One region of the Streptomyces sp. RLA131 genome, then DNA from elsewhere that is predicted to be linked to it. Evidence: riboswitches for the same ligand, from Rfam matches in the RefSeq annotation. Region 1 holds a riboswitch; each other region holds the start of a gene.
What was found. Region 1 has a riboswitch for cyclic di-AMP ahead of RWE79_RS15865 (transglycosylase family protein). Riboswitches for the same ligand answer to the same signal wherever they lie in the genome.

Region 2: another riboswitch for cyclic di-AMP. It lies ahead of RWE79_RS29570 (M23 family metallopeptidase); the one in region 1 lies ahead of RWE79_RS15865 (transglycosylase family protein).
Region 3: another riboswitch for cyclic di-AMP. It lies ahead of RWE79_RS21795 (M23 family metallopeptidase); the one in region 1 lies ahead of RWE79_RS15865 (transglycosylase family protein).
Region 4: another riboswitch for cyclic di-AMP. It lies ahead of RWE79_RS23880 (C40 family peptidase); the one in region 1 lies ahead of RWE79_RS15865 (transglycosylase family protein).

Annotation. Positions count from the first base shown of each region.
Region 1 covers NZ_JBWDOQ010000002.1:3,290,549-3,298,167, reverse strand. Annotated here, with positions in the region: gene RWE79_RS15875 (cytochrome P450 family protein) at 1-1,248, shown strand, start outside; gene RWE79_RS15870 (transglycosylase family protein) at 1,397-2,350, shown strand; cyclic di-AMP (ydaO/yuaA leader) riboswitch at 2,583-2,765, shown strand; partial or broken gene RWE79_RS15865 (transglycosylase family protein) at 2,770-3,111, shown strand; gene eno (phosphopyruvate hydratase) at 3,253-4,533, shown strand; gene RWE79_RS15855 (FtsB family cell division protein) at 4,725-5,228, shown strand; gene RWE79_RS15850 (DUF501 domain-containing protein) at 5,287-5,862, shown strand; gene RWE79_RS15845 (Ppx/GppA phosphatase family protein) at 5,859-6,806, shown strand; gene RWE79_RS15840 (NAD(P)/FAD-dependent oxidoreductase) at 7,128-7,619, shown strand, end outside.
Region 2 covers NZ_JBWDOQ010000002.1:6,331,635-6,339,253, forward strand. Annotated here, with positions in the region: gene RWE79_RS29560 (M16 family metallopeptidase) at 1-1,307, shown strand, start outside; gene RWE79_RS29565 (M16 family metallopeptidase) at 1,304-2,695, shown strand; cyclic di-AMP (ydaO/yuaA leader) riboswitch at 2,922-3,076, shown strand; gene RWE79_RS29570 (M23 family metallopeptidase) at 3,089-3,850, shown strand; gene RWE79_RS29575 (GntR family transcriptional regulator) at 4,086-4,769, shown strand; gene RWE79_RS29580 (HPr family phosphocarrier protein) at 4,994-5,275, opposite strand; gene RWE79_RS29585 (bifunctional acetate--CoA ligase family protein/GNAT family N-acetyltransferase) at 5,396-7,619, shown strand, end outside.
Region 3 covers NZ_JBWDOQ010000002.1:4,587,816-4,595,434, forward strand. Annotated here, with positions in the region: gene RWE79_RS21775 (MFS transporter) at 1-420, shown strand, start outside; gene RWE79_RS21780 (effector-associated constant component EACC1) at 499-894, shown strand; gene RWE79_RS21785 (caspase, EACC1-associated type) at 905-3,589, shown strand; gene RWE79_RS21790 (extracellular solute-binding protein) at 3,586-4,986, shown strand; cyclic di-AMP (ydaO/yuaA leader) riboswitch at 5,216-5,356, shown strand; gene RWE79_RS21795 (M23 family metallopeptidase) at 5,602-6,726, shown strand; gene RWE79_RS21800 (DUF6227 family protein) at 6,817-7,614, opposite strand.
Region 4 covers NZ_JBWDOQ010000002.1:5,019,329-5,026,947, forward strand. Annotated here, with positions in the region: gene RWE79_RS23865 (multicopper oxidase family protein) at 1-1,532, opposite strand, end outside; gene RWE79_RS23870 (C40 family peptidase) at 1,717-2,793, opposite strand; gene RWE79_RS23875 (hypothetical protein) at 3,124-3,477, shown strand; gene RWE79_RS23880 (C40 family peptidase) at 3,555-4,667, opposite strand; cyclic di-AMP (ydaO/yuaA leader) riboswitch at 4,676-4,822, opposite strand; gene pcrA (DNA helicase PcrA) at 4,997-7,447, shown strand; partial or broken gene RWE79_RS23890 (M23 family metallopeptidase) at 7,518-7,619, opposite strand, start outside.

The DNA.
Region 1 (7,619 bases):
GGCCCCGGCCCCGCCCCGACCCTGTTCAGCTGGGAGTTCGCGACCGACCCCTACCCGGCGTACGGCTGGCTGCGCGAGCACTCGCCCGTGCACCGCACCACCCTGCCCAGCGGGGTCGACGCCTGGCTGGTCACCCGGTACGCGGACGCGCGGCAGGCGCTGGCCGACGCCCGGCTGAGCAAGAACCCGGTGCACCACAGCGAGCGCGCGCACGCCAAGGGCCGGGTCGGCATTCCCGGCGAGCGCAGCGCCGACCTGATGACGCATCTGCTGAACATCGACCCTCCGGACCACACCCGGCTGCGCCGGCTGGTCTCCAAGGCGTTCACCCCGCGCCGGGTGGCGGAGTTCGCGCCGCGCGTGCAGCAGCTCACCGACCGCCTGATCGACGGCTTCTCGGGCGCGGGCGAGGCGGACCTCATCCATGACTTCGCCTTCCCGCTGCCGATCTACGCGATCTGTGACCTGCTGGGCGTCCCGGCCGAGGACCAGGACGACTTCCGCGACTGGGCCGGACTCATGATCCGCCACGGCGGCGGCCCGCGCGGCGGCGTCGGCCGGGCGGTGAAGAAGATGCGGGGGTACCTGCTGGAGCTGATCCACCGCAAACGCGAGGGCCTGGGGCAGGGAGGCGACGACGACCTGATCTCCGGCCTGATCAGGGCGAGCGACCACGGCGAGCACCTCACCGAGAACGAGGCGGCGGCCATGGCCTTCATCCTCCTCTTCGCCGGATTCGAGACAACGGTCAACCTCATCGGCAACGGCATGCACACACTGCTGCGCCACCCCGCGCAGCGCGCGCGGCTGCAACAGGCCCTGGCCCACGGCGACACGGAGCTGCTGGCCACCGGTGTCGAGGAACTGCTGCGCTACGACGGGCCGGTGGAGCTGGCCACCTGGCGCTTCGCGACCGAGCCGCTGACGATCGGCGGCCGGGTGATCGCCGCCGGCGATCCGGTGCTGGTCGTGCTGGCCGCCGCCGACCGGGATCCGGCCCGTTTCGACAGCCCGGACACCCTCGATCTGACCCGCCGCGACAACCAGCACCTCGGTTACGGACACGGCATCCACTACTGCCTGGGCGCCCCGTTGGCGCGCCTGGAGGCGCAGAGCGCACTGGCCACCCTGCTGACCCGGCTGCCCGATCTCGATCTCGCCGTCGAGCCCTCTGAGCTGCGCTGGCGGGGTGGCCTGATCATGCGCGGACTGCGAACTCTACCGGTGAATTTCACGCCGGAGCGGTAGTCGAGCCCTGAGCAGGAGGGATAAGGGAGTTGACGCTCCGTCACCGTCGTGATCTTGGCGTGATCTCCGATACATCGACTTGTGATGCCATGGCCAACGCCGCTACGTTCTGCGGTCGTCGCAGTCTTTGAAAAGGAAAGGCGATCGCATGCTGAAGTCCGGGAACGGCCGACACCGCAAACCGCGCCAGGCACCCACCGCTGTGGTGGTGGTCGCGGCGACCGGAGCCGGAATGGCGCTCCCGCTCTTCGCCGCGAGCGGAGCCCAGGCCGCCGACACCTCCGTCTCCGACTCGACCTGGAACGCGGTCGCCGTCTGCGAGAGCGGCGGCCTGTGGAGCTCCAACACCGGCAACGGGTTCTACGGCGGGCTGCAGATCACCCAGGAGACCTGGGACCAGTACGGCGGCCAGGACTACGCCAAGCGCCCCGACCTCGCCAGCCAGAACGAGCAGATATCCGTCGCCGACGAGATCCTCGACGCCCTCGGCCCCGAGGCGTGGCCGACCTGCGCCGACCTCTCGGGTCTGACCGACGCCGTCACCGGTGACGACTCCTCGGCCTCCGCCGACCCCACCGACGACGCGACGGACGACACGACGGGCGACACGACCGCCACGCCGTCCGATGACGCCACCGACGACTCCACCACCTCCGGCACGGACTCCGGTGGCACGGGCTCCGACACCGATTCCGGCAGCGACTCCGCCGACGCCTCGGACACCGGCGACAGCGACGGGACATCCGGCTCGGCGTCCTCGACGAGCCCCGATCCGTCCGCCACCCGGGCCGGCTCGGCCACCTCCCGGAACCAGGGCCGGCACGCCCGGCCCGAGACCACCGGCCCCACGGGCCTGGCCGCCTGGGGCGAGCTGTCCCGCAACAGCGTCAAGGTCGTCGCCCGCACGAAGTCCGCCGCCACCGAGGGCGCCACCACCGAGGCCGCCCGGCGCTACCTCGTACGTGACGGCGACTCGCTCTGCGGGATCGCGGCCGAGGAGGACGTGGCGGGCGGATGGCGCGCGCTGTACGAGGCCAACAAGAGCGCGATCGGTGACGATCCGAGTGTGATCCACCCCGGGGAGTATCTGAACCTGGAGTAGCACCTGTGACAAGCCTCTCCCGGAGGTCTGTGCCCGCGGTGTCCCTCCTTGTCCGATTCACCCGCTCCCACCAGGAATGACACGCATTCCTGGTGGGTGAAAAAGCGAACGATGGGCGATCTTGGGGGGATTGTCCTCACCCCCGGCCTTTGCTTACGGTCGACATCGCTCGCCGCCGCGGGCCCCGCCGGTCAGGAACGCCGAGTCCTGCCGCCGACCGACGGGAACAGTCGACGCGAAAGCGCCGAAGGCAGGAGCGGGGGACCCACAGGTTCGCCGCCGTACGGATCCGGACGCCCGTCGTCCGCCGCTCCGTGCGGCTCGGGGTTAAGCGCTGCGCGCACGTCGCGCCGCGCCGGGCACTCACTCGGCCCGAACCCGACAGCTGACCTCGCAGGCGCCGGTGAGGAACCCAGATCATGATCCGTCGTGTCTCGAAGTCGATCCGTCTCGCCGCTCTCGGTGCCGTCGCCACCGGTGCGATCGCGGTTCCGATGATGACCGCCTCCTCCGCCTCCGCCGCTCCGGCCACCGCGTGGACCAAGGTCGCCATGTGCGAGTCCACCGGAAACTGGCACATCAACTCCGGCAACGGCTTCTACGGCGGCCTGCAGTTCACCAATTCGACCTGGGCCGCTTACGGCGGCACCAAGTACGCCGCCCGCGCCGACCTGGCGACCTCGGGCCAGCAGATGGCCGTCGCCGAGAAGGTCCTGGCCAGCCAGGGCAAGGGCGCCTGGCCGATCTGCGGCAAGCACCTCTGACCGGGGGCGTCCACCGCGACGCCACCCCCCACGGCTCCCCGGCCGGGCACGCTTCTCCCCCAAGCGTGCCCGGCCGGGGCTTTTCGGGTCGGTTAGGCTCAGCACGAAAAAGATAGAGACATCCAGAAGGAGACTCACGTGCCGTCCATCGACGTCGTCGTAGCCCGGGAAATCCTCGACTCGCGAGGCAACCCCACCGTCGAGGTCGAGGTCGGCCTCGACGACGGCAGCACCGGTCGTGCCGCCGTTCCGTCCGGTGCCTCCACCGGCGCCTTCGAGGCCCTCGAACTCCGGGACGGCGACAAGAGCCGTTACCTCGGCAAGGGCGTGGAGAAGGCCGTCCTCGCCGTCATCGAGCAGATCGGCCCCGAGCTGGTCGGCTACGACGCCACCGAGCAGCGCCTGATCGACCAGGCGATGTTCGACCTGGACGCCACCCCCGACAAGTCATCGCTCGGCGCCAACGCCATCCTCGGCGTGTCGCTCGCCGTCGCGCACGCCGCCTCCGAGGCCTCGGACCTGCCGCTGTTCAGGTACCTGGGCGGCCCGAACGCCCACGTGCTGCCGGTCCCGATGATGAACATCCTCAACGGCGGCTCGCACGCCGACTCCAACGTGGACATCCAGGAGTTCATGATCGCGCCCATCGGCGCGGAGTCCTTCTCCGAGGCCCTGCGCTGGGGTGCCGAGGTCTACCACACCCTCAAGGCGGTCCTGAAGGAGCGCGGCCTGTCCACCGGTCTGGGTGACGAGGGCGGCTTCGCGCCCAACCTCGACTCCAACCGCGCCGCTCTCGACCTCATCGTCGAGGCCATCAAGAAGGCCGGTTACACCCCGGGCCAGGACATCGCGCTGGCGCTCGACGTCGCCGCCTCCGAGTTCTACAAGGACGGCAGCTACTCGTTCGAGGGCAAGGCGCTGTCCGCCGCCGAACTCACCGCGTACTACGCCGAGCTCGTGGCCGCGTACCCGCTGGTCTCCATCGAGGACCCGCTGTTCGAGGACGACTGGGACGGCTGGAAGACCCTCACCGACCAGCTCGGCGACAAGGTCCAGATCGTCGGCGACGACCTGTTCGTCACCAACCCCGAGCGCCTGCAGAAGGGCATCGACAACAACACCGCCAACGCGCTCCTGGTGAAGGTCAACCAGATCGGCTCCCTCACCGAGACCCTCGACGCCGTCGAGCTCGCGCAGCGCAGCGGCTACAAGTGCATGATGTCCCACCGCTCCGGTGAGACCGAGGACGTCACCATCGCCGACCTGGCCGTCGCCACCAACTGCGGCCAGATCAAGACCGGCGCCCCGGCCCGCTCCGAGCGCGTCGCCAAGTACAACCAGCTGCTGCGCATCGAGGAGATCCTCGACGACGCCGCGGTGTACGCGGGCCGCTCGGCGTTCCCGCGCTTCAAGGGCTGATCTCCGGCCCCGCCGGGTTGTGGCCCGGCCACAACCCGGCCACAACCCGGCCACAGCCCGGCTCCCGGCCGGGGGCCGGGTACGAAACCGCAGCCGGCGTACCGGCGTGCCGGTGTGTGCGGCCCCCGGCCGCGTAGGGTGACCGGCAGGCGCAGCCGCCGACCCAACGCGAACCCTCACCGGAGGTGCACGTGCCGGACCGCTTCTCCACCGCGACGCGGATCCGCGCGCTGGGCGCCCAGGCGCAGGCGAGGGTGTACCGCGCCGCGGGCCGGGGCCCCGTCGCACCGCGCCGTAACCGCCTCACGGGCCGGGCCGCCGTACTGGCGCTGGTCGTGTGCGCGCTCGTCGTGGCGCTCGCGTACCCGATGCGGCAGTACATCGCCCAGCGCAGCGCCATCGCCGACCAGCGCCGCCAGGCGCAGGAGACGGAGCGCCGGGTGAAGGAGCTGCGGGAGGAGAAGGCCCGCTGGCAGGACCCGGCGTACGTCAGGAGCCAGGCACGGCAGCGCCTGAACTACGTGATGCCCGGCGAGACGGGCTTCACCGTGGTCCAGCCGGGCTCCACGGCGCAGCGCAGCGCGGACGAGGCGGACCGCCACGAAGCGAGCGGGGCGGCCGCCCGCCGCGCCTGGTACGCCAACCTCTGGGACGGCGTGGACCACGCCGACGCCTCCGCGGCCGCCCGTCACTGACCGACCACCGACCTCCCGACGACCGACGACCGACGAACGGTACGAGAAGACACTCCGCATGGATACGCCCCCCGCCGTCACCCCGCGCACTCCGCCCACCGAGACGGACATCGCCGCGTTCAAGGAGCAGTTGGGCCGCCCGCCGCGCGGCCTGCGGGCCATCGCCCACCGGTGCCCGTGCGGCAATCCGGACGTCGTGGAGACCCAGCCGCGGCTGGAGGACGGGACGCCGTTCCCGACCCTCTACTACCTGACCTGCCCGCGTGCGGCCTCCGCGATCGGCACGCTGGAGGCGGACGGCGTCATGAAGGAGATGACGGCCCGTCTCGCCGAGGACCCGGAGCTGGCCGCCGCCTACCGCGCCGCGCACGAGGACTACATCGCGCGGCGCGACGCCATCGAGGTCCTGGAGGGCTTCCCCAGCGCCGGCGGGATGCCGGACCGGGTGAAGTGCCTGCATGTGCTGGTCGGCCACTCGCTGGCGGCCGGACCGGGTGTGAACCCGCTGGGCGACGAGGCGATCGCGATGCTGCCGGAATGGTGGCGCAAGGGCCCGTGTGTGACGCCGTGCGGCCCGCCGGCCGGGACGGCCGGGACGGCCGTCGCGGCCGCTGCTGAAGGAGACGCCGAATGACCCGGGTCGCGGCCATCGACTGCGGTACGAACTCCATCCGGCTCCTGGTGGCCGACGCCGACCTCGCGACCGGCGTGATCGAGGACCTGGACCGCCGGATGACCATCGTCCGGCTCGGCCAGGACGTGGACCGCACCGGCCGGCTGGCCCCCGAGGCGCTGGAGCGGACCTTCGACGCCTGCCGCGAGTACGCGGCGGTGATCGAGAAGCTGGGCGCGCAGCGGCTGCGCTTCGTGGCGACCTCGGCCTCCCGGGACGCCTCGAACCGCGAGGACTTCGTACGCGGGGTGGTGGACATCCTGGGTGTGGAGCCCGAGGTGATCACGGGTGCCCAGGAGGCGGAGTTCTCCTTCGTCGGGGCCACCAAGGAGCTGGCCGGCCGCTCCGACCTGGCCAGGCCGTTCCTGGTGGTGGACATCGGCGGCGGCTCGACGGAGTTCGTGGTCGGCGACCGCGGTGTCGACGCGGCCCGCTCGGTCGACATCGGCTGCGTACGGCTGACCGAGCGGCACCTGGTCCGCAAGGACACCGGCAAGGTCGTCGACCCGCCGACGCTGGGCGCGATCACCGCGATGAAGACCGACATCGAGGCCGCGCTCGACCTGGCCGCCGAGGCGGTGCCCCTCACCCGGGCCGGCACGCTGGTCGGCCTGGCCGGCTCGGTCACCACGGTGGCCGCGATCGCGCTGGGCCTGCCGGAGTACGACTCGACGGCGACCCATCACTCCCGTATCCCGGTGGCCCGGGTCCGGGAGATCGCCGGGGAGCTGCTCACCACCACGCACGCGCAGCGCGCCGAGGTCCCGGTGATCCATCCCGGCCGGGTTGACGTCATCGGCGCGGGGGCGCTGGTCCTGCTGGAGATCATGGAGCGGATCGGGGCGGAGGAAGTGGTGGTCAGCGAGCACGACATCCTCGACGGCATCGCCTGGAGCGTCGCCTGATCCGGCGCCCGAGATTGTTTGTGAAACTCTTCACATGAAGTTCCGGTCCTGTGGCCCGGTTTTCGAAGGCCGCAGGCTCCGGGCGCCCCCAAAACCCTTTGCGGGTGCGTGTTTCGGCCGTATTGCGCGACCGGCCGCAGAGGCCACCCAGGCCGGGATTTCCGCACTTCACAGGGGTTGCTCAACGCCCGCGCCCCGCACCGGGTTCCCCATGAGCACTGTGGCCCTGGTCACGAAGCGGGGCAGTGTAGCAGAAGGGTGCGGTTAGCTTGTGAAGGGGCTCACGAGCTACCCCCCGGGGTGTGGTGAATACTCGAAGCCATGAGCACCACGGAGCGTCCCAGGATCCTCGTAGTAGGCGGTGGGTACGTCGGCCTGTACGCGGCCCGACGCATCCTGAAGAAGATGCGCTACGCGGAGGCGACCGTCACGGTCGTCGACCCGCGTTCGTACATGACGTACCAGCCCTTCCTGCCGGAAGCCGCCGCCGGCAACATCTCCCCCCGCCACGTCGTGGTGCCGCTTCGCCGCGTGCTCCCCAAGGCGGAGGTCCTCACCGGCCGGGTCACCACCATCGACCAGGACCGCAAGGTCGCCGTGGTCGAGCCGCTCGTGGGCGACTCCTACGAGCTGCCCTTCGACTACCTGGTCGTGGCGCTCGGCGCGGTCTCCCGGACCTTCCCGATCCCCGGCCTCGCCGAGAACGGCATCGGTCTCAAGGGTGTCGAGGAGGCCATCGGCCTGCGCAACCACGTCCTTGAGCAGCTCGACAAGGCCGAGTCCACGACCGACGAGGAGATCCGCCGCCAGGCC
Region 2 (7,619 bases), 3.0 Mb from region 1:
TCACCGCGACCGAGCACCGCCTGGCCAACGGCCTGCGCGTGGTGCTCTCGGAGGACCACCTCACCCCGGTCGCCGCGGTCTGCCTCTGGTACGACGTCGGTTCCCGGCACGAGGTCAAGGGCCGTACCGGACTCGCCCACCTCTTCGAGCACTTGATGTTCCAGGGCTCGGGCAGCGTCAAGGGCAACGGACACTTCGAGCTCGTCCAGGGTGCCGGCGGCTCGCTCAACGGCACCACGAGCTTCGAGCGCACCAACTACTTCGAGACCATGCCGGCCCACCAGTTGGAGCTCGCGCTCTGGCTGGAGGCCGACCGCATGGGCAGCCTGCTCGCCGCGCTCGACCAGGAGAGCCTGGACAACCAGCGCGACGTCGTCAAGAACGAGCGCCGCCAGCGCTACGACAACGTCCCCTACGGCACGGCCTTCGAGCGGCTGACCGCCCTGGCCTACCCCGACGGCCACCCGTACCACCACACGCCCATCGGCTCGATGGCCGACCTGGACGCGGCCTCGCTGGAGGACGCCCAGGCCTTCTTCCGTACGTACTACGCGCCCAACAACGCGGTGCTCGCGGTCGTCGGCGACATCGACCCGGAGCAGACGCTGGCCTGGGTCGAGAAGTACTTCGGTTCCATCCCGGGCCACGACGGCAAGCCCGCGCCTCGCGACGGGTCACTCCCCGGAGTGATCGGCGGGCAGCTGCGCGAGGTGCTGGAGGAGGACGTGCCGTCCCGGGCGCTGATGGCCGCGTACCGGCTGCCGCACGACGGCACCGAGGAGGCCGACGCCGCCGACCTGGCGCTGACCATCCTGGGCGGCGGAGAGTCCTCACGGCTCCACAACCGCCTGGTGCGGCGGGACCGCTCGGCCGTCGCGGCCGGCTTCGGCCTGCTGCGGCTCGCGGGGGCGCCCTCGCTGGGCTGGCTGGACGTGAAGACCTCCAGCGGTGTCGAGGTGCCCGCCATCGAGGCGGCGGTCGACGAGGAGCTGGCCCGCTTCGCGCAGGACGGCCCCACGCCGGAGGAAATGGAGCGTGCGCAGGCCCAGCTCGAACGCGAGTGGCTGGACCGGCTGGCCACCGTCGGCGGACGCGCGGACGAGCTGTGCCGCTTCGCCGTGCTCTTCGGCGACCCCCAACTGGCGCTCAGCGCCGTACAGCGGGTCCTGGCGATCACCCCGGAGCAGGTCCAGCAGGTCGCGGCGGCGACGCTGCGGCCCGACAACCGGGCGGTGCTCGTCTACGAGCCGACCGGTGGCGCCAACGACAACGATGAGGCCCAGGACGAGGAAGGCGCCGACCAGTGACCGACGTCGCACCCACCATGACGTTCCACCCGCAGCCGCAGGCCGGCGACCCCAGGCCCTGGGACTTCCCCGCCCCCGGCCGCGGAACCCTGCCCAACGGCCTGACCGTGCTGCGCAGCCACCGCCCCGGCCAGAAGGTCGTCGCCGTCGAGGTGCTGCTCGCGGCGCCGCTCGACGCCGAGCCCGAGGGCCTGGACGGCGTGGCCACCATCATGGCCCGCGCCTTCTCCGAGGGCACCGACAAGCACAGCGCCGAGGAGTTCGCCGCCGAGCTGGAGCGCTGCGGGGCCACGCTCGACGCCGCCGCCGACCACCCCGGCGTACGGGTCTCCCTGGAGGTCCCCGCCTCCCGGCTGGACAAGGCCCTGGGCCTGCTCTCCGACGCCCTGCGCGCGCCGGCCTTCCCCGACAGCGAGGTCGAGCGGCTGGTCAACAACCGCCTCGACGAGATCCCGCACGAGCTGGCCAACCCGGCCCGGCGCGCCGCCATGGCGCTGTCCAAGGAGCTGTTCGCCCCCGCGCTGCGCTGCTCCCGGCCGCGCCAGGGCACCGAGGAGACGGTCGCCCGGATCGACGCGGCGGCGGTGCGCTCCTTCTACGACACGCATGTGCGGCCCTCCACGTCGACCGTCGTGGTCGTCGGCGACCTCACCGGCATCGACCTCGACGCGCTGCTCACCGAGACGCTGGGGGAGTGGACCGGCAAGCCCGCCGAACGCCGGCCGCTGCCGCAGATCACCTCCGACGACCACGCCCGCGTCGTCGTCGTCGACCGCCCCGGCGCCGTCCAGACCCAGGTCCTCATCGGCCGCACCGGCTCCGACCGCCACGACCCGGTCTGGGCCGCACAGGTCCTCGGCACGTACTGCCTGGGCGGCACGCTCACCTCGCGGCTCGACCGCGTCCTGCGTGAGGAGAAGGGCTACACGTACGGCGTGCGGGCCTTCGGGCAGGTCCTGCTCTCCACCCCGGAGGGCACGGGTGCCTCGCTGATCGGCATCAGCGGTTCGGTGGCCACCGACGTCACCGCCCCGGCACTGGCCGACACCTGGCAGGTGCTGAGGACGCTCCGCGAGGACGGCCTCACCGACGAGGAGCGTGACGTCGCCGTCCAGAACCTCGTGGGTGTCGCGCCGCTGCGCTACGAGACGGCTTCCGCCGTCGCCGGCACGCTCGCCGACCAGGTCGAGCAGTACCTGCCCGACGACTACCAGGCCCAGCTGTACGCCCGCCTCGCGGCCACGGGCACGGTCGAGGCCACGGCGGCCGCGGTCAGCGCCTTCCCGCTGGACCGGCTCGTCGTCGTCCTCGTCGGGGACGCGGCGGCCATCGCCGAGCCCGTCAAGGCCCTCGGTATCGGCCCGGTGACGGTCTCCACGGCCCTCTGACGGGGCCCGCTCGTCCTCGGTCGCCGGACCGGCCGATCTTCGGCCGGTCCGGACCGAGGACGACCCGGCGGACCCGGCGGACCGACCCTGAGCCTGCCCACAACCGGGTCCCGCGGGGGTTATGTGGCATCGGGCACAATTGGGGCGTTTTATTTGGTGGGGGCCGGGGGGCGCGGTTAGCGTCGTCGCTCGTTGTCCGTAAGACAAGCCGCGTCCGGCGGCACCGGAGCAACGATCGCCGAGTCCCCGCAGGGCGTGAGCCTGGGGAGCCGGGGACCCACGTCGCGTAGTCCCCCTGGGGTGAATCGGGCGAGCCGCCCGTAGGAGACCTTCCTGCTCCGAACCCGTCAGCTAACCCGGTAGGCGAGAGGGAAGGAAAGGACTCCGCCTGCCATGGCGCTCACGTTCAGCATTCGCACGACCCTGGCCTGCGCCGCCGTGCTCGCGGCGACCACCACCGCCGGAGCCGCCGAGGCGGGAGCGGCCGGGACGGCGGCTCCCGGCACCGCGTTCAGCCGGTGCGCGGCCGTGACGGACACCCTGGTCACGCAGATCGCCGCGCAGGCGGACGCCCAGCACAAGGCGGCCGACGCGGCGCGCAAGAAGGCCGAGCAGGCCCGCGCCGAGCAGGCCCGCGAGAAGGCCAGGGCGAAGGCCAGGGCCCAGGCCGCGGCGAAGGAGCGGGCGAAGAGGTCGGCGGCGGCCGGGCAGCGCGCGGCCCGGTCGGTGCCGGGTGCCCGGGGGAGTCTGACGGGCTGGATGAAGCCGGTCGCCTCGTCGATATCCACGCCGTACCACGCCACGAGCAGCCTGTGGTCCTCCGGCTATCACACCGGTTCGGACTTCGCGGCCGCGACGGGCACCCCGGTGCACGCGATCGGTCCGGCCACCGTGGTGGAGGCGGGCTGGGGCGGCTCGTACGGCAACAACGTGATCCTGCGGATGTCCGACGGGATGTACGTGCTGTACGGCCATCTGTCCTCGATCGGCGTCTCCGTCGGCGAGACGGTGACCGCCGGCCGTCAGCTCGGTCTGTCCGGCGCCACCGGCAACGTCACCGGGCCGCATCTGCACCTTGAGGTGCGCACCAGCCAGAGCTACGGCTCCGACGTCGACCCCGTCGCGTATCTGCGCAAGCACGGCGTGGCGGTCTGACCGGGCGCGTCCCCCACCGCGTCCCCCCACGGCGTCCCCACGGCGTCTCCCACGGCGTTCCCCCGCGGCGAAGGCCCCGGCTCCCCCGGCCGGGGCCTTCGTGTGTCCAAAAATACTTGCTGAATTAGGGACTCCCGTCGGAATCCCGACTGTGCTGGAATAGAGTCGCCGAAGAAACACCGATCTTCGCGTTACGCGGGGATTAAACCGGACGGGGAATGAAGGGACCGGCGATGTGGGATCGGACGTGAACGGGACGGGCGGCGCAGGGCGTCGTATTTCCGCCCAAGCGGTGTGCACGGCGATCCGTGACGACATCATCAGCGGCTTCTATCCGCCGGGCGGCCGGCTGACCGAGGAGCTGCTGGCCAAGCGCTACGGCGTGTCACGGGTCCCGGTCCGTGAGGCGCTGCGCACGCTGGAGTCCGAGGGGTTCGTGCGCACCCGCAGACACGCCGGGGCCTCGGTCGCGGAGCCCACCGAGCAGGAGGCGGCGGACCTGCTGGAGATCCGCGGTCTGCTGGAGCCGCTGGGCGCGGCGCGTGCCGCGCAGCGGCGTACGGAGGCGCACATCAAGGTGCTGCGCGGTCTGGTGCGGCTCGGGCAGGAACGTTCCCTGCAGGGGCAGTTGTCCGATCTGCCCTCGTTGGACGGCTGGTTCCACGAGACGCTGGCGCAGGCCTCCGGCAGTCCCACCCTGGTGGCTCTGCTCACGCAGCTGCGGCACAAGATCGCGTGGGTGTACGCGGTGGACTCGCCGGGGCGCGCCGTGGAGTCCTGGGAGGAGCACGGGGCGATCGTGGACGCGGTGGCCCGCGGTGACTCCGAGCGGGCCCGCAAGCTGGCGACGGCGCACGTGGAGCGGTCGGCCGGGGTGCACCGGCTGCGGCGTTCGGCGCGGGGCGCGACCGTGCGGTGAGGAACTGGAAACACGGCGTACACACGACGGGCGGCCGCGTTTAACAGAAGTGCCGTATACAACTGAGAAGAATTGCGCCGGAGCTTGCCGGAGATATTCTGATGCGTAATTCCGCTGTGCCCTGCGCGGATTTCCGGGCCGAATGACGCCCGAAAGGCGAAGTGGCGGGGCTGCGAAATCCGGACGGATTTTCGCGGCCCCGCCACCATTCGCGGAAGGCCGGGTCAGACGGTCTCCGGCAGCTCGTCGAGCCCCTTGGTGACGAGCTCGGCCAGCTGGTCGAGCGCCGCCTCGGCGCCCTCGGCGTCGGAGGCCAGCACGATCTCCTCGCCGCCCTGCGCGCCGAGGCCGAGGACGGCCAGCATGGACGCGGCGTTGGCCGGGGTGCCGCCGGGCTTGGCGATCGTCACGGGCACGCCGAGGCCCGTCACCGAACGGACGAAGATCGAAGCGGGGCGTGCGTGCAGGCCCTCCGGCCAGCCGACGGTGACGTGGCGCTCAGCCATGGTGGTGTCCTCCGGGTCGTTCCAGGTTGTCTAGACCAGTCTCCCACGAGGCGCAGCCGCGCCGGAGACCGCTTCGTCATATCGTCGCACTGATCCGGTACGTCCCCTTACGCTTGGCCCATGACCACTCCGCCGCTCTCGCGGCCGTACCCGGTGCACTGGGAGGCGGACGTCGTGCTCCGCGACGGCGGCATCGCCCATGTGCGCCCGATCACCCCGGACGACGCGGAGCGGCTGGTCAGCTTCTACGAGCAGGTCTCCGACGAGTCCAAGTACTACCGATTCTTCGCCCCCTACCCCCGGCTGTCCGACCGCGACGTGCACCGCTTCACCCACCACGACTACGACGACCGGGTCGGCCTGGCCGCCACCGTCGGCGGTGAGTTCATCGCGACCGTCCGCTACGACCGTACGGAGGAGGGCCAGGCCGAGGTCGCCTTCCTGGTCCAGGACGCGCACCAGGGGCGGGGTGTGGCATCGGCCCTGATGGAGCATGTCGCGGCGGTGGCCCGGGAGCGGGGGATCCGCCGCTTCGTCGCCGAGGTGCTGCCCGCCAACCGCAAGATGATCAAGGTCTTCACGGACGCCGGCTACACCCAGCACCGCAGCTTCACCGACGGCGTCGTACGCCTCGAACTCGACCTGCAGCCCACCGACGCCTCGCTGGCCGTCATGCGGGCCCGTGAGCAGCGCGCCGAGGCCCGTTCCGTACAGCGGCTGCTGGCCCCCCAGTCCGTCGTCGTGATCGGCGCCGGCCGCCGCCCCGGCGGGGTCGGCCGCACCCTGCTGCGCAACATCGCCGCCGCCGGCTTCACGGGCCGGCTGCACGCCGTCAACCACTCCTTCCCCGACGACCAGGGCACCGTCGACGGCGCCCCCGCCTACCGCTCGATCACCGAGATCCCCGAGCCGGTCGACCTCGCCGTGATCGCCGTGCCCGCCGAACGGGTCCCCGAGGCCGTCGCCGACTGCGGCGAGCACGGCGTGCAGGGCCTGCTGGTGGTCACCTCCGGCTACGCCGAGTCCGGCAGCCTCGAAGGACGCGAACGGCAGCGCGCCCTCGTACGGCAGGCCCGCTCGTACGGCATGCGGGTGATCGGCCCCAACGCGCTGGGCATCCTCAACACCTCGCCCGTCGTACGGCTCAACGCCTCGCTCTCGCCCGAACTGCCCCCCACCGGGCGGCTCGGGCTGTTCACCCAGTCCGGGGCGATCGGCATCGCCGTGCTGAGCAGTCTGCACCGGCGCGGCGCCGGGCTGTCGTCCTTCGTCTCGGCGGGCAACCGCGCCGACGTCTCCGGCAACGACATCCTCCAGTACTGGCACGACGACCCGTCGACGGACGCCGTGCTGATGTACCTGGAGACCATCGGCAACCCGCGCAAGTTCAACCGCCTCGCCAAGCGCACCGCCGCCGCCAAGCCGGTGGTCGTGGTCAAGGGCGCCCTGCACTCCGGCGCCGTGCCGCCCGGCCAGCTGGTCGCGCCGGCCCGGATCCCCGACAGCACGGTCTCCGCGCTCTTCCGGCAGGCCGGCGTCATCCGCGTCGACACCGTCACCGAACTGGCCGACGTCGGTCTGCTGCTGTCCTCCCAGCCCCTTCCGGCCGGCGACCGGATCGCCATCATCGGCAACTCCGAGTCCCTCGCCCTGCTGACGTACGACGCCTGCCTGACCGCCGGGCTGGCCCCCGCCGCCCCGGCCGACCTGACCACCGCCGCGACGCCCGGGCACTTCCACGACGCCCTCGCCGCCGCCCTGGAGGACCCGGACCGCGACGCCGTCGTCATCACCGCCATCCCCCGGGTCGGCTCCGAGGACAGCCCCGACCCGGAGTCCGGCGACGACCCGGCACTCGCCGAGGCACTGCGCAGGGCGGTCGTCGACACCACCAAGCCGGTGGCCGTGGTCCACCTCGCCCTGGACGGCATGGCCAAGCGCCTGGCCGCACCCGGCGCGGGCGCGCGCATCCCCGCCTTTCCCTCCGCCGAACGGGCCGCCCGGGCCCTGGCCGAGGCGGCCGCCTACGCCAAGTGGCGCCGGGACTCCGCGCAGCCCGGCAGGGTGCCCGACTTCGAGGACACCGAGGAGGGCGCCGCCCGGCAGGACGTCGCCCGGCTCCTCTCCGGCACCGGCGAGGAGGCCATCACCCTGGACGACACGGCCGCAGCGGCTCTGCTCGCGCGCTACGGCATCGTCGTACGTACCGCCCTGCCCGCCCCCGACATCGACGCCGCCTGCGATGCCGCCGTCCGGCTCGGCTACCCCGTCGCCCTGAAGACCACCGCCCCCCACCTGCGGCACCGGGCCGACCTGGGCGGCGTACGTCTCGACCTCGCCGACG
Region 3 (7,619 bases), 1.3 Mb from region 1:
TATCTGCTCAGCGGCGTGCTCCTCTTCGCCACCGCCTGGCTCTTCCAGGCCGGCAGCCTCACCGCCGTGACCCTCACCGCGTGCTGGTGCGTCGTGCTGTTCTTCGCCTCGGCGGGCGCGAGCAGCGCGTACCTCACCGTCTCCGAGATCTTCCCGATGGAGACCCGGGCCATGGCGATCGCCTTCTTCTACGCGGTCGGTACGGCCGCCGGCGGCATCAGCGGCCCGCTGCTCTTCGCCAACCTGACCTCCTCCGGGGTGCCCGCCGACACCGCCCTCGCCTTCGGTATCGGCGCCGGCCTGATGACGATCGCCGGGCTGGTCGCCGCCGCCCTCGCGGTGCGCGCCGAGGGGCGCTCGCTGGAGGACATCGCCACCCCGCTCTCGGCGGTTCCCCCGGCGACCGAATCGGCCGCGTAGCAACGAAAGTGATGATCCGTCAGCGTAGGATGGGCAGCTCGGTACGCCACGTCGACGGGACGGGGGAGGCGAACGGACATGGGACTGGACGCGCGAGCGGGCGAACCCCACGAGGTGACGGTCACGCTCGACGGGAGCGAGGACCCGGCGGAGGATCTGCGCAGGCTGGAGCAGTGGCTGAAGGCCGACGACGAACTGGCCGGGCTGGTCGGGCACCGGGAGCGGTCGTCGGACGGGACCATGGGCATCGGCTACGACCTGGTGGTCCAGCTGCTGGAGGGCACCCTCCAGGCCACCGCCCTGAGCCTGCTCCGCTGTGTGTACGACCACCTGGTGAACCGGCCGCCGGCCGACGACCTGACGATCACCATCCAGACCGGTGACGTACGGATCGTCCTGACGGCCGGTGACACCGTCACCCGAGGCGAACTGGAGGCGAAGGCGGCCCAAGTCCGCCGGGCGATCGAGGGATAGGCCGCACGCCGTGGCGTACGAGCCCTTCGCTTCCCGGTCACGGGCGGTGCTGATCGGCGTGTCCCAGTACGAGCACGCCGATCACTTCGCCAATCTGCCCTCCGTCAACGCCAACCTCACCCAGCTGCGCGACGTGCTGATATCCAGCACCCTCGGCCGGATGATCCCGAGCACCGTCGAGACGGTACGGGAGCCGCGCAGCCGCCAGCGGGTGCTGGACGCCGTCAAGACCGCCGCCGCCCAGGCCCAGGACCTGCTGTTCGTCTACTTCAGCGGACACGGCTACCTCCACCTGGAGGAGGGCCGGCCCCCCGAGCTGCACCTCATGTGCCGCGACTCCACCAAGACCGGCGCCCATCTCGACGCGATCCCCTACGAGGGCCTGCTGAGGGACCTGACCGCCTCGCCCGCCGACGTCGTCGTGCTCGTCCTGGACTGCTGCTTCTCCGGCACGGCGGGCCGGGTGCCGCTGCCCGAACGACGCCCGATGGCCCTCATCACCTCCGCCAAGCCGCTGGGACGGATCGGCAACGGCAACGGCATCGACCCCACCCCCTTCACCGCCGCGGTGCTCCGCGTGCTGCGCGAGGGCACCAGCACCCACGACCCCGTCACCGTCGGCTCGCTGGGCATCCGGCTCACCGAACTCGCGGCCGACCAGGCGGTGCCGCCCAGCGCGGACCACGGTCCCTGGGTGCCCACCGAACTCTCCATCGGGGGCGCCCACAACACCGTGCTGTCCCAGGCCCGGCTGGGCGGCACCGTCCCCCGCTGGCAGCGGATCCTGGCCCGCGAACAGCTACGGCTCAGACGCCTGGCCGCGTACGTCGCCTTCGTCTGGACCTGGGTCCTCGGCCCCGGCCGGCCCGCGTGGCACCGGGCGGTCGGCGGCCTCGCCGCCCTGGCGCTGCTGGCCGGCGGCATCACCGGCTACCGGGCGGCCAACCGCCCGGCGGCCCTGTGCCCGGCCCCGCTGGAACTGCGCGTCCTGACCTCCACCGAGACCCGGGCCGCCCTGACCTCCGTACTCGACGCCTTCCAGGAGAGCCGGGCCGCCACCGACGCGATCGGCGACCGCCCGCAGGGCTGCGGCCAGATCAACACCACGGTCTACTCCGCCCCGGCCAACAAGGTCGTCGACGCCTTCCGCCACTCCGCGGACTGGGCCGAGCCCGAACGCACCTGCACCAGCACCGGTTCCAGCACCGGTTCCAGCGCCAGTACCAGCGCCAGTTCCGGCGCCAGTTCCAGCGCCGGTTCCAGCCCGGACGCCGGAAGTTCCGGAGCTTCCGGAAGCTCCGGCTGCGAGTCGCCGCTGCGGGACGTAGGGCCGCATCCGGACGTGTGGATCCCGGCCTCCGCCACGACGTACGACCGCGTGCTCGCGGACACCCGTAAGCCGGAGAGTGTCGTGGAACTCGGCTCGGCACCGCGCACCCTGGCCGACTCCCCGGCCGTCGTCGCCGCGACCCGCAACATCCCCGGCGCCCAGCAGACCGGCCGGACCCTGGCCCAACTGGTCCGGGCGGCCCGTGCGGCGGGCCTGTCGGTACGCAACGCGGCCCCCCGCTCCTCCGAGGCGGCCCTGCATCTGCTGCTGCACCTCCCGGCCGGCGCGACCGGAACCACCGGACCGCGCTCCGGGGTGCTGCCCGAGGACGACCGCACCCTGGCCTGCGACGCCCGGCTCGCCCGCGGCACCTCGCCGCAGCAGCAACTGGCCCTGCTCGTCGCCGAGTCCACCGCCGCCGCCCTCGACACCCCCGAGCTGGACTCCCGTCCCCCCTGCCTGAGCAACACCGGCGACTCGTACGCCGCCTACTACCCCAGCGACGTGCCGCCGCTGCGGCTGTCCTACGTACCGGTCACCTGGGAGACCGGCCGGGCCGACCGCGCCGACCGAGACCAGGCCGTCGACCGGCTCGGCGACTGGCTCACCTCGGCCGCCGGACAGCGCGCCCTGGCCGCCCAGGGCTTCCGCCACGGCACGGCCGGCCCCCGACCCGGCGAACCGCTCAACAGCGCCGCGTTCGCCGCCCACCCCCGCACCGGCGGCACACCCCCGGACCAGCGCCGGGTCGACGCCCTCCTGGACGCCTACCGGGGCGCCGCCGGGACCCGGCGCGACGTGGTCTTCGCCGTCGACGTGTCCAGCTCCGCGTACGGGGGCGACGACGCCGCGACCATCCGCTCCGTACTCACCCGCGCCGCCGCGTCCCTGACCGGCGACGACCGATACGGCATCACCGCGGTTCCCGGCTCCACCCTGCTGCCGCTCGGCACCCACAGCGACGCCCGGCTGGCCACCGCCGTCCGCGCCCTCCGCCCCGTGCGGCGCGACGCGCCCGTCACCACCGCGCTGAGCCGGCTCACGAAGAGCCTCGCCGCCCGCTCGGCCTCCGGCGGCTCCGGCGGCTCCGGTGACTCCGGCGCCTCAGGCGGCTCAGGCGGCTCCGGGGCCCGTACGCCCCTGCTCGTCCTCATCACCGACGACGAGGACAGCCCCAACAGCCCCCGGGCCGACGCCCCGGACACCGCCGTCCCGGTCGTCGTCGTGTCGCTGGAGGACACCGGCTGCGACCTCGCCTTCAACACCGAGGTCACCGCCCGTGGCGGGGCCTGCATCGACACCTCCCAGGACCTGTCCACCGCCCTCGCCGACACCATCGCCCAGCTCACCGCGGGCCGTTCATGACCGGCGCCCCGCACGGCGCGGCGCTGCCCCGACGCATACGGGCGGCCGCCCTGCTGGTGCTGCTCACCGCCTGCGGCAGCACCCCCGCCCCCGCCCCGCAGCCGCCCCCCGACACCTCGCGCCCCCTGATCGTCGCCAGCGGGGCCGACCTCACCACCTCCGCCACCTCCACCGGCACCACCGGCGGCGGGATCCGCCGCCGGCTCATCGACGAGTGGAACCGGCGCAACCCCGGGCGCCCGGCCCGGCTCGTGGAACTGCCCCGCGCCTCCGACGACCAGCGCAGCGAACTGGTCGGCGCCCTCCAGTCGGGCACCGCCACGTACGACGTCGTCAACCTCGACATCACCTGGATCCCGGAGTTCGCCGACGGCGGGCTGATCCGCCGGCTCGACCCCGGGCTCGTGGACGACGACTTCCTCCAGCAGGCGGCGGACGCCGGCCGCTGGAAGGGCGGCACCTACGCCGTGCCCTTCAACACCGACGTCGGGCTGCTCTACTACCGCACCGACGACCTCCTCACCAAGGCCGGCCGCCGCCCCGAGGACCTGCGCAGATACACCACCGTCAGCGACCTGCTCGCCGCCGTGCGGTCGATCGGCCTGCCCGCGTACACCACCCAGCTGCGCGCCTACGAGGGACTGACCGTCAACACCCTGGAGGCGTTCTGGAGCGTCGGCGTCAACCTGGTCGACGGGCAGGGCCGCTACACCGGCAGCCAGGACGCCCTGCGCCAGGGGCTGGAGGAGCTCAACCGGATCAACTCGCCCAACAGCCTGGCCCCCGAATCGCTGGAGGCCGACGAATCGGTCTCCCTCGCCCAGTTCCGGCAGGGCGCCAGCATCCTGATGCGGGACTGGCCCTACGCCTACAACCAACTGGACGCCGGACTCGCCCCCTCCACCCGGTTCGGCGTGGCCCGGCTCCCGGGCACGGCCGTCCTCGGCGGCCAGAGCCTCGGTATCGCCGCCACCAGCGCCCGCCAGGACGACGCCGCCGACCTGATCCGCTTCCTCACCGGCCGCACCCGCCAGCGTGCCCTGCTGCAGGCCGGGTTCGCCCCCGCCCGGCAGTCCGCGTACGGAACCAGCGACACCGACTGCACCGCCGCGAACCCTGCCGCCTGGTACTACGACCGTCCGGTCCGCGAAGGCTCCGAGTCCACCCCCTCCCGGGGACCCGGGGGCCGCAGACCCGGCTACACCACTCTGCTCTGGTGCGCCCTGCGCCAGGCCCGCGCCCGCCCCGCGACCGCGCACTACGTCACCTTCAGCCGGCTGCTCCAACGTGAGGTGCATCTCATGCTCGTCACCCACGCCGACGACAAGGACACCACCCCCGAGGCGACCGCCCGCCGACTCGACCAACGCCTGGCCAGAGCGCTGGGCGGACGCTGACCCACCAGCCGACCGTCACACGAAGTGACCGTCCACCCGCTCGCGGGTCACGGCTGACGTATCCTCAGATCTCCCGCGAGTCACAGTGCTGGCGCCCTTTTGCCCGCTTCTGCGGGATCCATGCGTATAGATTCCAGCTGTGAACTGCCCGAAGCGGCTTGGAATTCCCCTGCGCCTCTATTAACGTTCGATAACGCAGCGCGGTCGTCCCGCCGCCGAACAGACGGCAACCGCGCGCTTGCCGAATCCCGTCCGCGGGAACCGGGGAACCAACACCCTGGGGTGAATCGGATCTGCTCCGGCAGACCCGTAGGAGACCTTCCTGCTCCGAACCCGTCAGCTAACCCGGTAGGCGAGAAGGAAGGAAAGGAGCGCGCCCGAGTGGCGTCGAACAAGCCTGCCCTCATACCGGATTCCCAGCAGTACGACGGGTACGACTACACCGCGAACCCCGACTGGGACACCGCAGAGTGGAACATGGCGGCCGGCTGGACGCCCCCCGCGACAGAGCAGGCAGCCCCCACCAAGAACGCCGTCGACGGCTGGGACACCGGCGAATGGAACATGGCGGCCGGCTGGGCGGAGCTGCGTGACGCGGCCGCGGCCGCCGGTCTGATGGATGCCGCTCCCAAGCGCCCGTCCGAGCCCAGGGCCGAGCACAAGCCCGAGTCCAAGTCCGAGCCCAAGCCCGAGTCCAAGTCCGCTCAGCAGCCCGAGCAGTGGTCCGCCTTCGGCACGGCGCCCCTGCGGCAGCCGCAGCCCCAGGCGCAGGCGCAGCGGCAGCCGCAGCCGCAGCCCGCGCCCGAGTCGCACTTCGAGCCCGAGCAGGACGACCAGGGCTACGAGCAGAGCCAGGGCCACGACGAGGGCCCCGGCACCTGGAACCCCACCCGCGAGTCCACGGCCCCCGTACGCGGCCGTCACCGCGTCTCCAAGCAGCGCACCTTCGGCCGTGGTTCGGCCGTCTTCGGTGTCGCTGCCGTCGCCGTCCTCGGCGTCGGCAGCGGGGTCGCCACGGCCGAGGGGCACAACCCGCTCGCCGTGTCCCTCCCGGACCTGCCCGAGGTGGACAGCCTGCCCGGCATCGGCACCCTGATCGACAGCGGTGACGAGGCCCAGGCCGCCGACCCGGCCGGCAACCTGGACATCAACGCCGGCGAGTCCCTGCGCACCCGGATCCTCCAGCAGGCCTCCCAGCAGAAGGCCGCCGCCGACAACCTCGCCGCCGCCAAGGACGCCAAGGCCGCGGCCGCCGAGAAGGTCCGCACCGAGGCCGCCGCCAAGAAGAAGGCGGCAGCCGCCGCCAAGGTGGCCGTCGAGGCCAAGCGCCTGGCCGAGCTCGCCAAGAGCTACGTCAAGCCGGTCGCCTCGTACACCCTCACCGCCGGCTTCGGCGAGACCAGTTCGCTGTGGGCCTCAACCCACACCGGCCAGGACTTCGCCGCCCCCACCGGCACCCCCGTCAAGGCCATCCACGGCGGCACCATCACCTCCGCCGGCTGGGCTGGCTCGTACGGCTACCGCATCATCCTCACCCTCCCCGACGGCACCGAGCTGTGGTTCTGCCACCTCTCCTCGATGACCGTCACCTCCGGCAAGGTCGCCACCGGCGACACCATCGGCCGCGTCGGCGCCACCGGCAACGTCACCGGTCCCCACCTCCACGTCGAGGTCCGCCCCGGCGGCGGCGACCCGATCGACCCGCTGCCGTGGCTGCGCTCGAAGGGCCTGTCGGTCTAGTCGACCCGAACCATGAAAGAGGCGGGCAACCCCGATCCGGGGAAGCCCGCCTCTTTCACGTCGTACCGTCGTATTGGCGGGTGACGGGGCCTAAAGGGCCTCCAGCCGCAGATCCGCCGCGTCGCACGCCGCCCGCTCGTCGTCGTACACCTCACACACCGGCCGCCCCTCCGGGTTCATGGTGTGCTCGACCTCCCACAGGCTGATCTCCTCGCCGGTCGCCAGCAGGAAGGCGTGCTCGTACAGCGTCCAGCCCACCACCCGCCCGCCGGCCCGCAGATGGCGCCCGGTGACGTACGCGATGTCGTGGCCGATCGCCGAGAGCAGTAACCGCCGTATCCGCTCCCCGGGGGCGTCCGCGTTCTCCGCCCGGCGCAGCACCCGCCACGCGTGCTCCGCGGAACGGTCCTCGGAGTACTGCCGCGGCCCCTGCGGCAGTTCCAGCGCGGCCAGCTCCGGCAACCGCGCCAGCCACTCCGCCGTCTCCGCCTCCAGCTCCTCCGGGCTCGGATCGCCGAAGCGGCTGTCGATCAGATACTGGGCGGCCGCGAGGAACTCCGGATCCGTGTACACCTCGTGCCGCCGGTCACCGCCCGGCCCGGTGTTGTGCTCGATCTCCCAGAGACTGAGGCTACTGCCGTCCGCCAGCAGGTAGTTGTGCCGCAACGTCCGACGGCTCAACTTCTGCGGCGGGCCCTTGCGCTGCCGGAAGGAGGCCAGTTCGGTATGGGCCATCAACGCGGTGGTCAACCGCTCCAGCACGTCGTCAGCCACCTCGAACGCGTTCTGCGCCCGCGCCAGCAACTCACCGACCTGCACCTCCTCCCCACTGCTCGGCCGCCCCGGCCCCGGCCCAGGACCCGCCTCACCCGGTCGTGCGTTCCCCATACGGT
Region 4 (7,619 bases), 1.7 Mb from region 1:
GTGACCATGAGGGCGGCCATCATTCCCTCGTCCTCGTGCTGGGCGAGATGGCAGTGCAGCATGTACATGTACGTGTCGTCCGCGTAGTCCGTGAACTCCATGGCGATCTTGATCGTGGCGGCGCCGATGACCTCCACGGTGTCCTTCCAGCCGAGGTTCACGCCGGTCGGAGCCACGCCGTTGATGGAGACGATCTGGAACGGCACGTCGTGCAGATGGAACGAGTGCTCCAGCTGGGAGGAGTTGACGACGGTCCAGATCTCCTTGGCGCCCAGCGTGGTGGAGAGCATGGTCATACCGGCCATGGTGGTGCCGGCGTTGCCGTTGACGGTCATGGTGGCGCCGGTGTTGTTGAGGGTGATGGTCCTGGCGGTGAAGTCGGCCGTGTCGTAACGGGTGATGGTGTTCAGGGTGTCCGGGAGGTCGTCGGGGCTGTCGGTGCCCTCGGCGGAGATGGACAGGAACTCGTAGGTGCCGCTGCCGCCGGTGATCCAGCCGGTGGTGATGACCGCCTGGAGGGCGGCCGCGTCGGAGAGGTCCATGACGATCTCGGCCCGGGAGCCCGCGACGAGGCGGATCTCCTCGACCTCGGTGGCCTCGGTGAGGTAGGCCTGCTCGGTGGCGATCTGGGTGAGGGTCTCGCCGTCGGAGCGGGAGATCGTGATGATGTCCGACAGCGACGCGTTGAGCAGCCGGAACCGCACCCGCTTGGTGGTGGCGGTGAAGGTGAGCGTGGTGTCGTCGACATTGGTGCCGTTGACGAGGAGGGGGAAGTTGAGGCCCTGCTCCTGGTAGCCCGCGAGGTCGTACTTGATCTCGCCGTCGTCGTCGACGGCCAGGCACTGGAAGATCAGCGGAATGTCGTCGACGCCGTAGTCACTGGGGAGCGCGGCGGTGGCGTCGGAGTCGTCCTCGACGATCAGCATGCCGGCCAGGCCCATGGAGACCTGCTTGGCCGTGGTGCCCAGGGCGTGCGGGTGGTACCAGAGGGTGGCCGCCTCCTGGTTGACCGTGAAGGACGGTGACCAGGTCTCGCCGTCGGCGAAGGCGACCTGCGGACCGCCGTCGACCTTGGCGGGGACATGGGCGCCGTGCCAGTGGACGGTGGTGTCCTCGCCGAGGTTGTTGGTGACGTCGATCTGGACGGTGTCGCCGTTGGTCACCTTGATCGTCGGGCCGAGGAACGAGCCGTTGAAACCGGCCGTGGCGCTGCTGACGCCGCTGAGCACCTCGTACTTGCCCGTCTGCATGTCGAGGGTGAAGACGGAGGTGCTGTCCGACGTGGTGGCGGTGAGCAGCTCGGGGACGACCAGGGTGCCGGTGGTCGAGGTGGTGGCCGCCGAGGCGCGGGACTTGTCGTCGGCGAACTCGATGAACGACAGGGCGGCGGTGGCCGTGGTGAGCGCGGCTCCGGCACCGATGAGTCCGCCGAGAAAGCGCCGGCGGTGCAGGCCCTTGCCGCTTCTGCGGTCGGCGCGGTTTCCAGGGCCTTTGGATCCCTCGGGTGACGGGGGTCTCGTGGTGTGTGTCATGAGGCAGGAGAGTGGCCTCGTGATCAAGGAAGAAGCTGTGGTTCAGGCGAACAGCATCTGAGATAACCCCGATTTTGCTGTGAGTTGGTCTCATGTGCGCCCCGCCCGGCTGCCCGACTGCCTTGTGTGCACGCCGAGTTGTGGGTTGCGCGTCGCGTTGCGCGGGCCGTGTCGGCGGGCCGTGTCACGCGGGCCGCGCCGCCCCCGCGAACGGCATCTCGTCGATCGGCGCGATCCGCACCGGCGCGCCCGGGTGCGGGGCGTGGATCATCTGGCCGTTGCCGATGTAGAGGCCGACATGGCTGATGCCGGAGTAGAAGAACACCAGGTCACCCGGCTGGAGTTCGGACCGCGGGATCCGGGACCCGGCGTTGATCTGGGTGTACGTGGTGCGGGGGAGGGAGACGCCGGCGGCCCGCCAGGCGGCCTGGGTCAGGCCGGAACAGTCGTAGGCGGAGGGGCCGGTGGCGCCCCAGACATAGGGCAGGCCGAGGGCTCCGTAGGCGAAGGAGACGGCCTGCGCGGCGCGGGCGTTGGGGGCGGCCTCCGTGCCGGCCTGGCTCCCCGGGCCGGACAGGGCGCCGCGGGCCCCGCCGGAGACGCCGCGGGTGGCCCGGTAGCCCGGGGAGGCGGCGTCCAGGGCGGTGCGCTGGGCCCCGGTGAGGCGGTCCAGGATCTGCTGGGCGGCCTTGAGCTTGGACTCGACGGCGCGTTTGTGGGCGCGCAGTTCGGTCCGGGCCCCGCGCAGGGTGGCGAGTTCGCCGTCGGCCTCGGTGCGCAGTTGCCTGACCTCACGGCGCTGCGCGGTGAGGGTGCGCAGGGCGGCGGACTGGCGGCCGCCGAGCTGGTCGATGAACTGGGCCCGCTCCAGGTACTGCGCGGGGGTGGAGTCGAGGGCGAGCTGTACGGCGGGGTCGATGCCGCCGGAGCGGTACTGGGCGGTGGCGATGGAGCCGAGACGGTCCCGGGTGGCGTTGAGACGGCCGGTCCTGCGGGCCAGTTCGTCCTGGAGGCCGTCGATCCTCGTCAGGGCGGCGTCGGCCTTCGCCCGGGCGCCGTTGTAGGCCTCGGTGGCGGTCTCCGCCTCCTCGTACAGCCGGTCCACCTGGGCCTTGGCCTCGGCTGTGGTCAGCCGGGGCTCCGCGTGGCCGGTCTCACCGAGCAGGGCCACGGACGCGGCACCGGCCATGGCGATGGTCGCGGCGGTGCGAGCGGTGGAGCCGGCCAAGGAGCGCTGCTTGGGCCTGCTGTGCGACGGCACGTACGCCTTCTCCCTTCCTAGCCGCCGTTGACCGCGATCCGGCGGCGGCCGCACGGGGGGCGGCCGCCGCCGGATCCTCGGCGGGGGCGGCCGTGCCGGCGCTTGCTCGCCGGCAGTGGGGATCGGCCACCTGGAGGAGGACGCTAAACCTGCCCGTCACCCGGGGGCGGGCAGGAGCGCGGGACTGCTTTGATTCGTCCGGTAACCGACCGGGGATGACCGCTGTTCGACGGGCGTTCCGCCCGTTCGCCGACCGTCTGTGACCGATGAGGTGATTGAGGCACACCTGGGTGTCGGGGGCTGCTATGGGCCTGGCTATGGTCCTGTGCCATGGACGTACTCATTCACTTCGTCGTCGGCCTGCACATCATCGGCATCGCGGCACTGCTCGGCGGCTTCCTCACCCAGATGAAGGCCATGGGGCGCGGCGAGGCCCGCTTCGTGCCCGGGATGCTGCACGGCGCACTGACGATGCTGGTGACCGGTGCCCTGCTGGTGGGCCTGAACCAGGCCGACGACCAGCCCGTCAACAACATCAAGATCGGCGTGAAGCTGGCCGTCCTGGTGGTGATCCTGGGCCTGGTCTACGTCAAGCGGGACGAGGAACGGCAGCCGGCGGCGGTTTTCGGCGCGGTGGGCGCCCTGACCATCGCCAACATCTTCATCGCGGTGCTGTGGACCTGAGCCCGGTCGGGCCCGGCCGGGCCCGCCGCGGGGCCGGGCCCGCCGCGGGGCTGTGCCGCCGCGGGCCCTTCGTCCGCTCAGGCCATCCGGGCGTAGCCGACGATCGGCATCTCGCTGATCGGCGCGATCTTGACGACCGTGCCGGTGTGCGGGGCGTGGATCATCTGGCCGTTGCCGATGTAGAGGCCGACGTGGCTGATGCCCGAGTAGAAGAACACCAGGTCCCCCGGCTGGAGGTCGGACGCGCTGACCTTGGTGCCGTAGCTGTACTGCGCGGCGGCGGTCCGCGGGATCGAGACCCCGGCGGCGGCCCATGACGCCTGGGTGAGCCCCGAGCAGTCGTAGGAGTTGGGGCCGGTGGCGCCCCACACGTACGGCTTGCCGCGCTGGGCCTGGGCGAAGGCGATCGCCTTGGCGGCCTTGGCGCTCGTGCTGCTGCTGGAACCGGTGCTCGTGCTTGTGCTCGTACTGGCGCTGCCGCTGGTCGAGGAGTGCACCGTGGCCGCGGCCTTCGCCGCGGCGGCCTGCTCCTGCTTCTTCTTCAGCGCCGCCAGCCGCGCCTTCTCCTTGGCGGTGAGGCCGTTCAGCAGCTTCTGGGCGGCCGTCAGCTTCTCCTGGACGGCCTTCTTCTCCTTGCTGAGCTCCTTCTGCGCGGCGTCCAGCTTGGCCAGGCTCTCCACGGCCTCGCCGCGCTGCTTGGCGACCTCCATCTGCTGGGTGCGGAAGGTCTCCAGCGCCGTTTCGGTGCGGCCGGACATCCGGTCCATCACGTGCGCGTTCTCAAGGAGTTGCTGCGGGTCGTTGGCCAGCAGATAGGTGGTCGTGCTGTCCAGGCCGCCGCTGCGGTACTGGGCGGCCGCGTACTCGCCGAGCTGGTCCCGGGTGTCGTTGAGCTTGGCGGTCTTGCGGGAGACCTCGTCCAGGAGCTTGTCGGCGGCGGTGCGCTGCTTCTCGGCCTTGTCCTTGGCCGCGTTGTAGCGCTCGGTGGAGGCCTCGGCCTGCTCGTAGAGCTTGTCGACCTTCGCCTGGACCTTCTTGATGGCCACCGTGGTGCTGCCGGCGCTGGGTGCCGCGCTCGCGCTCTCCCCGAAGAGAGTGACCGTCGCCAGTGCGGCGGTCGTGAGCCCCACGGCCGCACGCGGGCCGGGGGCGGTGAGTATGCCGGTGCGGGGTTTGCGGTGGGTCGCCAAGGCAGGCGGCTCCTTCCGTTGACCGCTTACCGGGTTAGCTGTCGGGTTCGGGCATCGGAAGGCCGCCCTACGGTCCGCGAAGGACCGATTCACCCCAAGGTCGTCGTACGTGGGTCCCCGGCTCCGGCTCGCGCCGGACTCAGCGAAGGCGGCCCGTGACGGCACGGTCACCGCCGGAGGAGCGGGCCACCTGATGCGGAACCGTAATCAACGGGAGTGGTCCTTGGGAAGACTGATGTTCGATATGTCCGGAAACCCATGTGTGACCTCTACCGTACGTACACGTTCCGGCAGGGACTGTCGGTGGCACGGCCTAGACTCGGGAGGCGATGAGCAGCCTCTTTGACGACAGCTTCCTGGCCCACCTCGAACCGGCCGACGGCCCGCCTCCGCCCCCGGAGGAGACGCCCGCGCCGGAGCCGGTTCCGCACGACCTGTTCGGCGGTCACTTCGACGTGCCCGTCGAGCGGGACGCGTACTACCGCGACGGCGCCCACCGGCCGGTACTGGACGCCGCCGCGCTGCTCGAAGGGCTCAACGAGCAGCAGCGCGCGGCCGTCGAGCACGCGGGGGGCCCGCTGCTCATCGTCGCGGGCGCCGGTTCCGGCAAGACCCGGGTGCTGACCCACCGGATCGCCCACCTGCTGGCGACCCGCCATGTGCACCCGGGCGAGATCCTGGCGATCACCTTCACCAACAAGGCCGCCGGCGAGATGAAGGAGCGCGTCGAGCAGCTGGTCGGCCCGCGCGCCAATGCCATGTGGGTGATGACCTTCCACAGCGCGTGCGTGCGCATCCTGCGGCGGGAGAGCAAGCGGCTCGGCTTCACCTCCAGCTTCTCGATCTACGACGGCGCCGACTCCAAGCGGCTGATGGCCCTGGTCTGCCGGGATCTCGACCTCGACCCGAAGCAGTACCCGCCGAAGTCCTTCAGCGCCAAGGTCTCCAACCTCAAGAACGAGCTGATCGACGAGGAGACCTTCGCCGGCCAGGCGGAGAACCCCTTCGAGAAGAAGCTCGCCGAGGCGTATGTGCTCTACCAGTCCCGGCTGCGCGAGGCCAACGCCCTGGACTTCGACGACATCATCATGACCACGGTCAACCTGCTCCAGGCCTTCCCCGACGTGGCCGAGCACTACCGGCGGCGCTTCCGCCACGTACTGGTCGACGAGTACCAGGACACCAACCACGCCCAGTACACCCTGGTGCGCGAGCTGGTCGGCACGTCGGAAGGCGTGGAGGATCCGGCCGAGCTGTGCGTGGTGGGTGACGCGGACCAGTCGATCTACGCCTTCCGCGGCGCCACCATCCGCAACATCCTCCAGTTCGAGGAGGACTACCCGCAGGCGCGGACCATCCTGCTGGAGCAGAACTACCGCTCCACGCAGACCATCCTCACCGCCGCCAACGCCGTCATCGAGCGCAACGCCTCGCGGCGTCCCAAGAACCTGTGGACGGAGTCCGGCGACGGCCCCGTCATCACCGGCTATGTCGCCGACCAGGAGCACGACGAGGCGCAGTACATCGCCGACGAGATCGACCGGCTGACGGACGCCGGGGACTCCAGGCCCGGCGATGTGGCGGTCTTCTACCGCACGAACGCCCAGTCCCGGGTCTTCGAAGAGGTCTTCATCCGGGTCGGGCTGCCCTACAAGGTCGTCGGCGGGGTGCGCTTCTACGAGCGCAAGGAGGTCCGCGACGTCCTCGCGTATCTGCGCGTGCTCGCCAACCCCGAGGACACCGTGCCGCTGCGGCGGATCCTGAACGTGCCCAAGCGCGGCATCGGCGACCGCGCCGAGGCCATGCTGGAGGCACTGGCGCTGCGGGAGAAGATCTCCTTCGCCGCCGCCCTGCGCCGGGTCGACGAGGCCTACGGCATGGCCGCGCGCTCGGCCAACGCGGTGAAGCGGTTCAACGAGCTGCTGGAGGAGCTGCGCACCGTCGTGGAGTCCGGCGCCGGGCCGGCCACCGTCCTGGAGGCCGTGCTCGAACGCACCGGCTACCTGGCGGAGTTGCAGGCCTCGACCGACCCGCAGGACGAGACCCGGGTGGAGAACCTGCAGGAACTCGCCGCCGTGGCCCTGGAGTACGAGCAGGACCGCACCGACGACGAGCCGGGCACCCTGGCGGACTTCCTGGAACGGGTCGCGCTGGTCGCCGACTCCGACCAGATCCCGGACGGCGAGGAGGGCGACGGCGGTGGCGTCATCACACTGATGACCCTGCACACCGCGAAGGGGCTGGAGTTCCCCGTCGTCTTCCTGACCGGCATGGAGGACGGTGTCTTCCCGCACATGCGCGCCCTCGGCCAGACCAAGGAGCTGGAGGAGGAGCGCCGGCTCGCCTACGTCGGCATCACCCGGGCGCGTGAGCGGCTCTACGTCACCCGCTCCACGATGCGCAGCGCCTGGGGCCAGCCCTCGTACAACCCGCCGTCACGCTTCCTGGAGGAGATCCCGGAGACGCTGATCGAGTGGAAGCGCACCGGCGGTTCCTCCGCTCCCTCGGCCTCCGCCTCCGCGGCGGCGGGCGCCGCCGCGGGGATCTTCTCCTCGCGGTCCGCCAAGGCCGGGCCGAGCGGCTTCGCGACCCGGCGGGTCGCCAAGGAGCGTCCGGTGGTGGCGCTGGCGGTCGGCGACCGCGTCACGCACGACTCGTTCGGGCTGGGCACGGTCGTCGGAGTGAAGGGCGCCGGGGACTCGGCGGAGGCGACCGTCGACTTCGGCGAGGAGAAGCCGAAGCGGCTGCTGCTGCGGTACGCGCCGGTGGAGAAGCTCTAGGGGCAGGGCAGGGCAGGGCAGGGCAGGGTCGTGCGGTGCGGGCCCGGGCCGGGCTCTGCGGGGCTCTGCCCTAGCGGGGGTCGAGACCCTTTTTGATCAGCCACTGCAACGGGTCGATGGCCGCGCCGCCGGCGGGCCGTACCTCGAAGTGCAGATGCGGGCCGGTGGAGTT